Regions from separate parts of the Streptomyces sp. NPDC029836 genome, predicted to be linked through region 2. Evidence: riboswitches for the same ligand, from Rfam matches in the RefSeq annotation. Region 2 holds a riboswitch; the other holds the start of a gene.
What was found. Region 2 has a riboswitch for ZMP and ZTP ahead of ACZ4XJ_RS16555 (serine hydroxymethyltransferase). Riboswitches for the same ligand answer to the same signal wherever they lie in the genome.
Positions count from the first base shown of each region.

Region 1: it holds a riboswitch for ZMP and ZTP, as region 2 does, so the genes downstream of both, ACZ4XJ_RS05400 (bifunctional 5,10-methylenetetrahydrofolate dehydrogenase/5,10-methenyltetrahydrofolate cyclohydrolase) here and ACZ4XJ_RS16555 (serine hydroxymethyltransferase) in region 2, are expected to answer to the same signal.

Region 1 covers NZ_JBVHZI010000001.1:1,169,333-1,175,225, forward strand. The annotation lists gene ACZ4XJ_RS05385 (hypothetical protein) at 24-284, shown strand; gene ACZ4XJ_RS05390 (TOPRIM nucleotidyl transferase/hydrolase domain-containing protein) at 400-1,017, opposite strand; gene ACZ4XJ_RS05395 (nuclear transport factor 2 family protein) at 1,106-1,582, opposite strand; gene ACZ4XJ_RS05400 (bifunctional 5,10-methylenetetrahydrofolate dehydrogenase/5,10-methenyltetrahydrofolate cyclohydrolase) at 2,254-3,123, opposite strand; ZMP/ZTP riboswitch at 3,151-3,243, opposite strand; gene ACZ4XJ_RS05405 (methyltransferase domain-containing protein) at 3,301-4,062, shown strand; gene ACZ4XJ_RS05410 (RNA polymerase sigma factor) at 4,300-5,874, shown strand.
Region 2 covers NZ_JBVHZI010000005.1:15,922-21,814, forward strand. The annotation lists gene ACZ4XJ_RS16545 (glutathionylspermidine synthase family protein) at 1-1,148, shown strand, start outside; gene rocD (ornithine--oxo-acid transaminase) at 1,188-2,393, opposite strand; ZMP/ZTP riboswitch at 2,504-2,594, shown strand; gene ACZ4XJ_RS16555 (serine hydroxymethyltransferase) at 2,631-3,899, shown strand; gene trpS (tryptophan--tRNA ligase) at 4,190-5,203, shown strand; gene ACZ4XJ_RS16565 (2'-5' RNA ligase family protein) at 5,343-5,893, shown strand, end outside.

The DNA.
Region 1 (5,893 bases), on a different contig from region 2:
AGGCTCGCATGTACACGAACACAGTGCACAAGATCGTCTGGATCGTCGCGGTCACGGCATCGGCAGGCCTGCTCGCGCCGCCTCTATTTTTCATCGCAGCCAAGAAGCGTGTCGTGAGCATGGCAGTACCGGCGGTGTACGCGGCGATCATCTACGGGACGGCATTTGTGGGCTCGATCCTCGGCAATCCGAAGAATTGGGTGGGCGGCGTTCTTTCGATCACGATGATCGTTGCTGCCGTGCACGCCGCCATCCTCGATGCGGATTGGAAGTCGGGCCGGTAGCACCCGAGGCGACAGTGCCTGCTTGGGCAGGCTGGTCTCGGTTTTCGGGGCCCGGCCGTGGCCCCGCATGAGCAACGTGGCATGTTCGTTGCCGCGCACGGTCCGGCCGGACAGGTCACAGGTTTGCGAGGAGGTTCGCGAGGGGGGTCGGGGCCTGGCCCGCGGGGAGGGACTCCGTCAGGAGGCGGGCGTAGTGGATCTTGCGGCCCTTGCGCGTGCCGAGGAAGCGGCGCAGCAGCCGTCGCCGGGGGCGGCCTTGGTGGGCGGGTTGGTGCAGCAGGGTCCGCCAGGCGCGGATGTCGCCCTCGGCTTCGATGATCTCCTCGACGCGCGTCGTGCCGAGCGTGCGGATGAGTTCGTCCTCCAGGTCCGCGGCGCACACGAAGAAGGTCGCGTCCGGTGTGCCGGCCCGCTCCAAGCCGCGCTCGTAGAAGCCCTGCTCGTTCTCGTCGCACAGTCCGGTCAGGCTCAGGCCCAGTCCGGGGGGCCCGAGCAGGGCGGCGTACCGGGCGACGTTCATCGCCCCGCGCATCGACACGACGGACACCCCTTCGGCGGCGAGGTCACGGCCGTGTCGTTCGGCCAGGGCCTCGACGGCTTCGAGGTCGCTCGGCCCCTCCAGCAGTACCGCCGTCCGCAGCCCGAGCCCCGTGGCCAGATCAGCGGCCGGGCCGCCTGCCCCGCCGGCCGCCCAGCCGTCCACCGCTTCCCGGAATGCCCCCATGTCCACCATGCGGCGAGTCTGCCCCGCGACCGGCGTCGCGGCACGACATTTTCCGGCGGGCCCGGACCGCGCCGCCGACCGACCCTCCGTCCGACCGCTACGGCTGGTCGGGCGGCGCGAGGCGGTCTGTGTGGCCGGCGAAGGACAGGAACAGGGATCGGCGGCTGAGCAGCCAACGGCCGTCAACCCTGCGGAACGCGTCCTCATAGTGCCCCACCTGGGTGGGAATCCGCGGCGGCACGTAGCCGGCCCCGGTGTGCCCGTCGACGCGGTAGGTCGTGAAGTAGGTGGTCGCGTTCGCCGTGGTGGCAGAGGTGAGCGTGACCACGATGTTCGTGCACAGGCGGCGCGAGAGCCGGTCCGCGGGTCGGGAGCCGAAGTAGGCCCTGAGTGCTTCGTGTCCCTGGGACCTTCGACCGTCGAAGGGCCACTCCCAGACCCCGTCCTCGGTGAAGAGCTCGGCCACGTCGCCGGGGTGACCTAGATCGAGTTCACGGACGAACTCCAGGATCACGCGCTCACAGGCCCGCTCGGCGATCAGGCGGTACATGGGGTCGAGGTCTTCGGTGTCCATAGCCTCTTCCTAGCAGGACGGTGGGAACCGTCACCACTGTGTTCCGGCGTCACACCAAGCCGCCGAACGCCCTTGCGGCTCACGGACGTTGTCGGGGCATGTCGCCGCCTCGTCCGACCCCGACGGCCGTGCCCCGCGCGGGTTCGTCGCCCGGAGTGTGACGACGGGGCCGCCGACGTGGTGGTCGCCGGTCGGGATCCGGCAGGTCCACCGCGCATCGGTCATCGGCGACGGGCTGCCATCCTCGTGCGCCCGTCCGGGGCCGCTGTGCGGGCCGGCGCCTACGACGTCGCGCCGCGCGACCGGGGTCCCGGCGAACCGGCCGCCGCCGTCCGTCAGCCCCGGACGGCCGCCGAGCGGGTGTGCGAGGACGGCCCCCGACCGCCTCCGGGCCGAACCGGCCCGCCGCGCCGACGCCCAGGTCAGCCCCGGCCCGCCCCGGCCCGGCCCGAACGGAACGCCGCGCGCGACGGTCGGGTGCGGAGCGGACCCGTCCGGCCCGGGACGACCGGGGACGACCACGGAGGGCCTGGGACGCACCACGGACGGCCGGGCCCCCCGGGGGACGACCGGAGACGGCTCCGGACGGTCAGGAACGTCCGCGGGCCCCCGCGCCGCACCCCCGGCCGCGGCGAGCCGGACGCCGTCGCGCCGGGTCGGGTGGGGTGGGGTCAGAGTGCCGCGAGGTCCAGGCCGGCCTGGGCGGCCGCGGCCTGCACCGTCTGCTCCAGCAGGACGGCGATGGTCATCGGGCCGACGCCGCCGGGCACCGGGGTGATCAGGGAGGCACGGGCGGCGGCCGACTCGAAGTGGACGTCGCCGACGTTGCCGGCGTTGTAGCCGGCGTCCAGTACGACCGCGCCCGGCTTGATGTCCTCGCCGCGGATGAACTCGGCCTTGCCGACGGCGGCCACCAGCACGTCCGCCTGCCGCACGATCGAGGGCAGGTCGACGGTGCGGGAGTGGCAGTAGGTGACCGTGGCGTTGCGCTCCAGCAGCAGCATGCCGGCCGGCTTGCCGAGGATGGCGCTGCGGCCGACGACGACGGCGTGCTTGCCGGTGAGGTCCACGTCGTAGGCCTCCAGCAGGCGCATGATGCCGCCGGGGGTGCAGGAGACGAAGCCGGGCAGCCCGAAGCCCATGGCGGCGAAGGAGTGCATGGTGACCCCGTCGACGTCCTTGCCGGGGGCGATGGCCTCGAAGGCGGCGCGCTCGTCGATGTGGTCCGGGACGGGGTGCTGCAGCAGGATGCCGCTGATCCGCGGGTCCGCCGAGAGCTCGGTGAGGGCGGCGACCAGTTCCTCGGTGGTGGTCGCGGCCGGCAGTTCCACGTGGCGGGAGGTGATGCCGGCCTTGGCGCAACGGTTCTGCTTCATGCGTACGTAGGTGACGGAGGCCGGGTCCTCGCCGACGAGCACGGTGGCCAGGCAGGGGGCGGTGCCGGTGCGCTCGGTGATCTTCGCCGCGAGGGCGGCGGTCCGCTCCGAGATGCGGCGGGCGACGGCGGTGCCGTCCATCAGCTGGGCAGTGGCAGTCGTCATGGGGTCTCCTGAACGTCGCTGCGGATCGCGGTTCGCCCAGGCGCGCGGCAGTCGACGTACGGAGTACGCCGGGCCGCTCCCCGGTGGTGATCCACCCGAACGCCAGTCACGGCCCGCCGCCCACTGTAGTCGACTTATCCACTGGTTCCCCGGCACCGGAGCTGGGACGATCGAGACATGACGCGCACTTTCGACCATCTCGTCGCCGAGGCCGAATCCGTGTCCGTGGACGGCTGGGACTTCTCCTGGCTCGACGGGCGGGCGACCGAGCAGCGGCCCTCCTGGGGCTACCAGCGGCTCCTCGGCGAGCGGCTGGCCGGGGTGCGCTCCGCTCTGGACATCCAGACCGGGGGCGGTGAGGTGCTCGCCGGATCGGGCCCGCTGCCGCCGCTGATGGCGGCCACCGAATCGTGGCCGCCGAACATCGAGAAGGCGACCCGCCTGTTGCACCCCTTGGGCGCGGTGGTGGTCGCGGACGCCGACGAACCTCCGCTGCCCTTCGGCGACGGGGCCTTCGAGCTGGTCACCAGTCGACACCCGGTGACCATCTGGTGGGACGAGATCGCCCGGGTGTTGACGCCGGGTGGCGCCTACCTCTCCCAGCAGGTCGGCCCGGCGAGCGTCTTCGAGCTCGTCGAGTACTTCCTCGGCCCGCAGCCGGAACACGTCCGGCGCGGCCGGCACCCCGACGACGCGGTGAGCGACGCCACGAAGGCGGGCCTGGAAGTGCTCGATCTGCGTTCCGAACGACTGCGGACGGAGTTCCATGACATCGGAGCCGTGATCTACTTTCTACGGAAGGTGATCTGGATGGTGCCCGGCTTCACGGTCGGGCAGTACCGGGACCGGCTGCGCGAGCTCCACGAACGGATCGAACGCGAGGGCCCGTTCGTCGCGCATACCGCCCGTTTCCTCATCGAAGCCCGCAAAACGGACTGAGAGGAGGGCCTACGGAAAGGCGTTCGCGGAGCGGACGGATCTTCGCCGGATCGGTTGCGCGGCCACAGCGTGGCGCAGGTCACTCAATTCAGCGCGTAACGAATCGACTCGGGCATGCGATGAACCGACAGGTGTCCTCGCGCGGCCCCGGAATACAGACCCCCCTCGGGTCTGTTTCCCGAGTTCGCGCGATGATGTCCCGCTCACCCCTTATCTGTTCGCAACGAGAGGCTCCTTGTGTCGCTCAGCCCGTCCCGTACGTTCCCTCCGGAGATCGCCGAATCGGAGGCCCTCGTCGCGCTCGTCGAGCGCGGCCGCGAGCAGGGTCACATCAACGGTGACGACGTGCGCCAGGCCTTCGAGGCCGGACGCATCCCGGTGGACCAGTGGAAGCGGGTCCTGCGCAGCCTGAACCAGGTCCTGGACGAGGAGGGCGTCGCCCTCCACGTCAGCGCCGCCCCCGCCGCCAAGGCTCCCGCCAAGAAGCCCCGCAAGGCGGCCGCGGCCCCGGCCCGCACCGTGACCAAGAAGGCGGCCGCCGCGCCGCGCCCCATCGGCGCGCGCAAGACGGCGGTCCCGGCCACCGCGGCGGCGATATCCGCTTCGTCGACCGGCGCCGAGGAGGAGGTGGCGGCCGAGGCCGCCGCCGAGCCCAAGAAGCGCACGGTCAAGAAGACCGCCGCCAAGAAGGCGACGGCGACCAAGAAGACCGCCGCCGGCAAGAAGGGCGCGAAGGACTCCGACGAGGGCGAGACCCCCGCCGCCGTGGGCGAGGACTGGGCAGCCGAGGACCTCGCCGACGAGCCGGAGGAGGAGGCCCCCAAGATCGGCGGCACCCAGGGCTTCGTCCTGTCCGACGACGACGAGGACGACGCCCCGGCGCAGACGGTCATGGTGGCCGGTGCCACCGCCGACCCCGTCAAGGACTACCTGAAGCTGATCGGCAAGGTGCCGCTCCTCAACGCCGAGCAGGAGGTCGAGCTCGCCAAGCGCATCGAGGCGGGCCTGTTCTCCGAGTACAAGCTCGAAGAGGAGGAGGACCACAAGCCCGCGTTCAAGCGCGAGCTGGAGATCCTCGTCGAGGACGGCCGGCGTGCCAAGAACCACCTGCTGGAGGCCAACCTCCGTCTCGTGGTCTCGCTGGCCAAGCGCTACACCGGCCGCGGCATGCTCTTCCTGGACCTGATCCAGGAGGGCAACGTCGGTCTGATCCGCGCGGTGGAGAAGTTCGACTACACCAAGGGCTTCAAGTTCTCCACGTACGCGACCTGGTGGATCCGGCAGGCGATCACGCGTGCCATGGCCGACCAGTCGCGCACCATCCGCATCCCCGTGCACATGGTCGAGATCATCAACAAGCTCGCCCGCGTGCAGCGTCAGATGCTCCAGGACCTCGGCCGGGAGCCCACTCCGGAGGAGCTGGGCAAGGAACTCGACATGACCCCCGAGAAGGTCATCGAGGTCCAGAAGTACGGCCGTGAGCCGATTTCCCTGCACACCCCGCTGGGTGAGGAGGGCGACAGCGAGTTCGGTGACCTGATCGAGGACTCCGAGGCGGTCGTACCGGCCGACGCGGTGTCGTTCACCTTCCTCCAGGAGCAGCTCCAGTCGATCCTGGGGACGCTCTCCGAGCGCGAGGCGGGCGTGGTCTCCATGCGTTACGGCCTCAACGACGGCCAGCCGAAGACCCTCGACGAGATCGGTCGCGTGTACGGGGTCACCCGTGAGCGCATCCGTCAGATCGAGTCGAAGACCATGTCGAAGCTGCGCCACCCGTCGCGTTCGCAGGTGCTGCGCGACTACCTCGACTAGGACGTCGGGGAGCCCCGGG
Region 2 (5,893 bases):
AGGGCCTGATCTACCCCCTCACCCGCTTCCCGGACGACTCCCTGCGCCCCTACTGGGACGAGAGCGCGTACTACTCCTTCACGCTCCCGGAGGTCGAGGCGCTGGAGGGGGTCGTCGAGGAACTGCACGCCATGTGCCTGGCCGCGGCCGCGCACATCGTCGAGCGGAACCGCTTCGCCGACCTCGGGCTCACCGACCCGAAGCTGATCGCGCTCATCACCGAGTCCTGGCGGCGGCGCGCCGAGCAGCCCTCCCTCTACGGCCGGTTCGACCTGCGCTACGACGGCACCGGCAGCCCCGCCAAGCTGCTGGAGTACAACGCGGACACCCCCACCTCCCTGGTGGAGGCGGCGAGCCCGCAGTGGTTCTGGATGGAGGAGCGCTTCCCCGGCGCCGACCAGTGGAACTCCCTCCACGAGCGGCTCGTCGACGCCTGGCGCCGACAGGCCGAACTGCTGCCGCCCGGCCCGCTGCACTTCGCGCACTCCGAGACGGACGAGCTGGGCGAGGACCTGATGACGGTCGCCTACCTCCAGGAGACCGCCGAACAGGCCGGACTGACCACGCACGCCCTGTCGGTGGAGCAGATCGGCTGGGACGGTCTGGCGGGCCGCTTCGTGGACGAGAAGCTCCGCTTCATTCGCGGCTGCTTCAAGCTCTACCCGTGGGAATGGCTGGCCACCGACGAGTTCGGCCCGCAGGTGCTCGGCACCTACGACCACGGCGGCGGCTCCGGGACCACCGCCTGGATCGAGCCGGTGTGGAAGATGCTGCTCGCCAACAAGGCGCTCCTGGCCGTCCTGTGGGAGCTGTTCCCCGAGCACCCGAACCTGCTCCCCGCCTACCTCGACGGCCCGCGCGAGCTCGCCGACGCGGGCGGTCCCGGCTACGTGGCCAAGCCGCTGCTGGGCCGCGAGGGCGCCGGCGTCACGCTGCACGAGGCGGGCGGGCGGGGCGAGCCGTTCGTCCCGACCGAGGGGGAGACGTACGTCTTCCAGGCGCTCGCGCCGCTGCCCGACTTCGACGGCAACCGCGTCGTGCTCGGCGCGTGGGTCGTCGAGGAGGAGTCGGCGGGGCTCGGCATCCGGGAATCGGCGGGACCGGTCACGGACGAGTACGCCCGCTTCCTGCCCCACGTCATCCTCTGACCGGTCGGCGGGCGCCCGGCCCGCCGACCGGCCGGCCGGTCAGCCGGCGAGGACGGACCTGAGCTGGTCCAGCCCCCAGTCCAGGTCCTCCTTGGAGATCACCAGCGGCGGCGCGATGCGGATCGTGGAGCCGTGGGTGTCCTTCACCAGGACCCCCAGCTCCATCAGCCGCTCGGAGATCTCCCGGCCCGTCCCGCGGGCCGGGTCGATGTCCACGCCGGCCCACAGCCCGCGCCCGCGCACGGCGGTCACCGCGCCCGCGCCGACCAGCAGGTTCAGCTCCCGGTGCAGGTGGTCGCCGAGTTCGGCGGCGCGTTGCTGGTACTCGCCCGAGCGCAGCATCGCGACCACCTCCAGGGCGACCGCGCAGGCGAGCGGGTTCCCGCCGAAGGTGGACCCGTGCTCGCCGGGCCGGAACACCCCGAGGACGTCCCGGTCGGCCACCACCGCCGACACCGGCACGACGCCGCCGCCGAGCGCCTTGCCCAGGACGTACACGTCGGGGACGACCCCCTCGTGGTCGCAGGCGAAGGTCCTCCCGGTCCGACCGAGGCCCGACTGGATCTCGTCCGCGATGAACAGGACGTTCCGCTCGCGCGTCAGTTCCCGTACGCCCGGCAGGTATCCGGTAGGCGGGACCAGGACGCCCGCTTCGCCCTGGACGGGCTCCAGCAGGACGGCGACGGTGTTCTCGGTGACGGCGTTCGCCAGCGCCGTGAGGTCCCCGTACGGGACGATGTCGAAGCCGGGGGTGTAGGGGCCGAAGTGGTCGCGGGCCTCGTGGTCGGTGGAGAAGGACACGATGGTGGTCGTGCGGCCGTGGAAGTTGTCGGCGGCGACCACGATCCTGGCCTGGCCGTCCGGCACGCCCTTGACCTCGTAGCCCCACTTGCGGGCGGTCTTCACCGCCGTCTCCACGGCCTCGGCGCCGGTGTTCATCGGCAGCACCATGTCCTTGCCGCACAGCGCCGCCAGCTCCGTACAGAAGTCGGCGAAGCGGTCGTGGTGGAAGGCGCGGGAGGTCAGGGTGACCCGCTCCAGTTGGGCGCGGGCGGCGTCGATCAGCCGGCGGTTGCCGTGACCGAAGTTGAGCGCCGAGTACCCGGCGAGCATGTCGAGGTACCTGCGGCCCTCCACGTCGGTCATCCAGGCGCCCTCCGCCGACGCGACGACGAGGGGCAGGGGGTGGTAATTGTGCGCGCTGTGCGCGTCGGCGGCGCGGATGGCATCAGCAGTGGTCGACACGGGGTCTCCGATCGTCGGTCAGGTCCTGTGACGAGGGTGGCGTCACTGTCCATCCTCGCTCGCGGACCGGACGGAGAAACCTTTCTCGTGGCGCGCCCGCTAGGGTGGGCGCCACGCACGGCGACTGGCGCACGGAGAACGGACTCCGGGGGAGCCGTGCGCGCACGACCGCACACAGGGCCGCTCGCCTGGGCCTCGCGGGGACGAGTTGTCGACATCGACCCCGGAGGAGCCGCCATGAACGCGCGCCGCCACCCCGCCCTCTTCGCGACCGACCCCGAACTGGCGTCCTTCGTCGCGGCGGAGGAAACGCTCCAGGCCGAGACCCTGCGCCTGATCCCCAGTGAGAACTACGTGTCCGCCGCCGTGCTCGAAGCCTCCGGCACGGTGCTCCAGAACAAGTACAGCGAGGGCTACCCGGGCCGCCGCTACTACGAGGGCCAGCAGAACATCGACCGCGTCGAGGCCCTGGCCGTCGAGCGGGCGAAGGGCCTGTTCGGCGTGGACCACGCCAACGTGCAGCCGTACTCGGGCTCCCCGGCGAACCTGGCCGTCTACCTGGCGTTCGCGAAGCCCGGCGACACGGTCATGGGCATGGCCCTGCCGATGGGCGGGCACCTCACCCACGGCTGGGGCGTCTCGGCGACGGGCTCCTGGTTCCGTGGCGTGCAGTACGGCGTCTCCGAGCGGACCGGTCGGATCGACTACGACGCGGTGCGCGAGCTGGCCCTCGCCGAACGCCCGAAGATCATCTTCTGTGGCGGTACGGCCCTGCCGCGCACGATCGACTTCGCGGCCTTCGCCTCGATCGCCGAGGAGGCGGGCGCCGTCCTCGTCGCGGACGTCGCCCACATCGCCGGTCTGATCGCGGGCGGTGCGCACCCGTCCCCGGCGGCGCACGTCGACGTGATCTCGACGACCACCCACAAGACCCTGCGCGGTCCGCGCGGCGCGATGCTGATGTGCCGCGAGCAGCACGCCAAGGCCATCGACAAGGCGGTCTTCCCCGGTCTGCAGGGCGGTCCGCACAACCAGACGACCGCCGGCATCGCGGTGGCCCTGCACGAGGCCGCCCAGCCGTCGTTCACCGCGTACGCCCACGCGGTGGTGGCCAACGCGAAGGCGCTGGCCGCCGAACTGTCGGGCCGGGGCTTCGACCTGGTGTCCGGCGGTACGGACAACCACCTGATCCTGATGGACCTGACCTCGCGCGAGGTCCCCGGCAAGGTCGCCGCGAAGGCGCTGGACCGGGCGGGCATCGTGGTCAACTACAACACCGTCCCGTTCGACACGCGCAAGCCGTTCGACCCGTCCGGCATCCGCATCGGCACCCCGTCGCTCACCTCGCGCGGCCTGACGACGGAGCACATGCCGCTGGTCGCGGACTGGATCTCCCGGTCGGTCGACGCCGCCGCGAAGGGGGACGAGGCGGCCCTGGCCGCGATCCGCGCGGAGGTCACGGACCTGATGGCGGCCTTCCCGGCGCCCGGCCTGCCGCTCGCCTGACGATCCGGCGGTCCGCCGGCCCGGCCGGCCCGGCCGGCCGCCCCGTTCCCCGCCCGGGGAACGGGGCGGCCGGGGGTCCGAAGCGGTCGCTCGGCCGGTACGGCGGACCCCCGGCCGGCGGCGCAAAGCGGTCGCTCGGCCGGGGCGGTATCCGGCCGCCCCGCTACCGCCCGGTACGCGGCCGGGTCCCGCCGCACGTCGGGGCCGCGGCGCACGGGCCGTCGTCGCGGCGCACCGGTTCCGGCCGGCGCCGGGCCGGAGCGCGCCCCCGCACCTGAGAGAATGTGGCCATGGCTTCTGATCGTCCTCGCGCGCTCTCCGGTATCCAGCCCACCTCCGGTTCGTTCCACCTCGGGAACTACCTCGGAGCCATCCGTCAGTACGTCGCCCTGCAGGAGACGCACGACGCCTTCTACATGGTGGTCGACCTCCACGCGATCACCATGCCGCAGGATCCGAAGGACCTCCGCGCGAACACCCGCCTCTCCGCCGCCCAGCTCCTCGCGGCCGGCCTGGACCCCGAGCGCTGCACGCTCTTCGTCCAGAGCCACGTGCCCGAGCACGCCCAGCTCGGCTGGGTCATGAACTGCATCACCGGGTTCGGCGAGGCGAGCCGGATGACGCAGTTCAAGGACAAGTCCGCCAAGGGCGGCGTCAACAACGCGACCGTCGGCCTGTTCACGTACCCGATCCTCCAGGTCGCCGACATCCTGCTCTACCAGGCGAACGCCGTCCCGGTCGGCGAGGACCAGCGCCAGCACATCGAGCTGACCCGCGACCTGGCCGAGCGCTTCAACACCCGCTTCGGCCCGACCTTCACGCTGCCCGCCGCGCACATCGTCAAGGAGGTCGCGAAGATCTACGACCTCCAGGACCCGGCGATCAAGATGTCGAAGTCGGCGTCGTCCCCCAAGGGCCTCGTCAACCTCCTCGACGAGCCCAAGGTCACCGAGAAGAAGATCAAGAGCGCGGTCACGGACACCGAGGCGGAGATCCGTTTCGACGCCGTGGAGAAGCCGGGCGTCAGCAACCTGCTCACCATCTACTCCACCCTCACGGGCGACAGCATCCCCGACCTGGAGACCCGCTACGAGGGCAAGGGGTACGGCGCGCTGAAGACCGACCTGGCCGGCGTGATGGTCGATTTCGTCACACCGTTCAAGCAGCGCACCCAGGAGTACCTGGACGACCCGGAGACGCTGGATTCCCTGCTGGCCAAGGGTGCGGAGAAGGCCCGGGCGGTCGCCGCGGAGACCCTGGCACAGACGTACGACCGCCTCGGTTTCCTGCCCGCGAAGCACTGACGGACCGACGCCCCTGGCGGTAGGGGGGGTGCTGCCGCCACACTGGCGGCAGCACTGCCGGACCGGCGGTGCCGCACCGCCCCGACCGGCGGCCGCACCGTTACGCCACCGCGCACACAGACACACGGAGGAGACAGACGTGGGGACCGCAACGCTCGGCGTTTCGATCGCGGTCCCGGAGCCGTACGGCAGCCGACTCCAGGAGCTGCGCGCGGGCTTCGGGGACGTCGCCGCGCACGGCATTCCCACGCACGTCACCCTCGTACCGCCCACCGAGGTGGACACGGACCGGCTGCCGCGGATCCGGGCCCACCTGGCCGAGGTCGCGCTGTCCTTCCGTCCCTTCGCGATGCGACTGGCCGGGACGGGAACCTTCCGTCCCCTCTCGCCGGTCGTCTTCGTCAAGCTCGCCGAGGGCGCCGCGGGCTGCACCCGGCTCCAGAGCTGCGTCCGGGACCCCGAGGGGCCCATCAGCCGCGAGCTGGCCTTCCCGTACCACCCGCACGTCACGGTCGCCCACGGAATCTCCGAGGAGGCGATGGACCGGGCCTACTCCGAGCTCGCCGACTACGCCGCCGAGTGGCTGTGCGAGGGCTTCGCGCTCTACGAGCAGGGCTCGGACGGGGTCTGGCGCAAGCTGCACGAGTACCCGTTCGGCACCGGCCCGACGGGCATTCCCGCGCAGTCCGG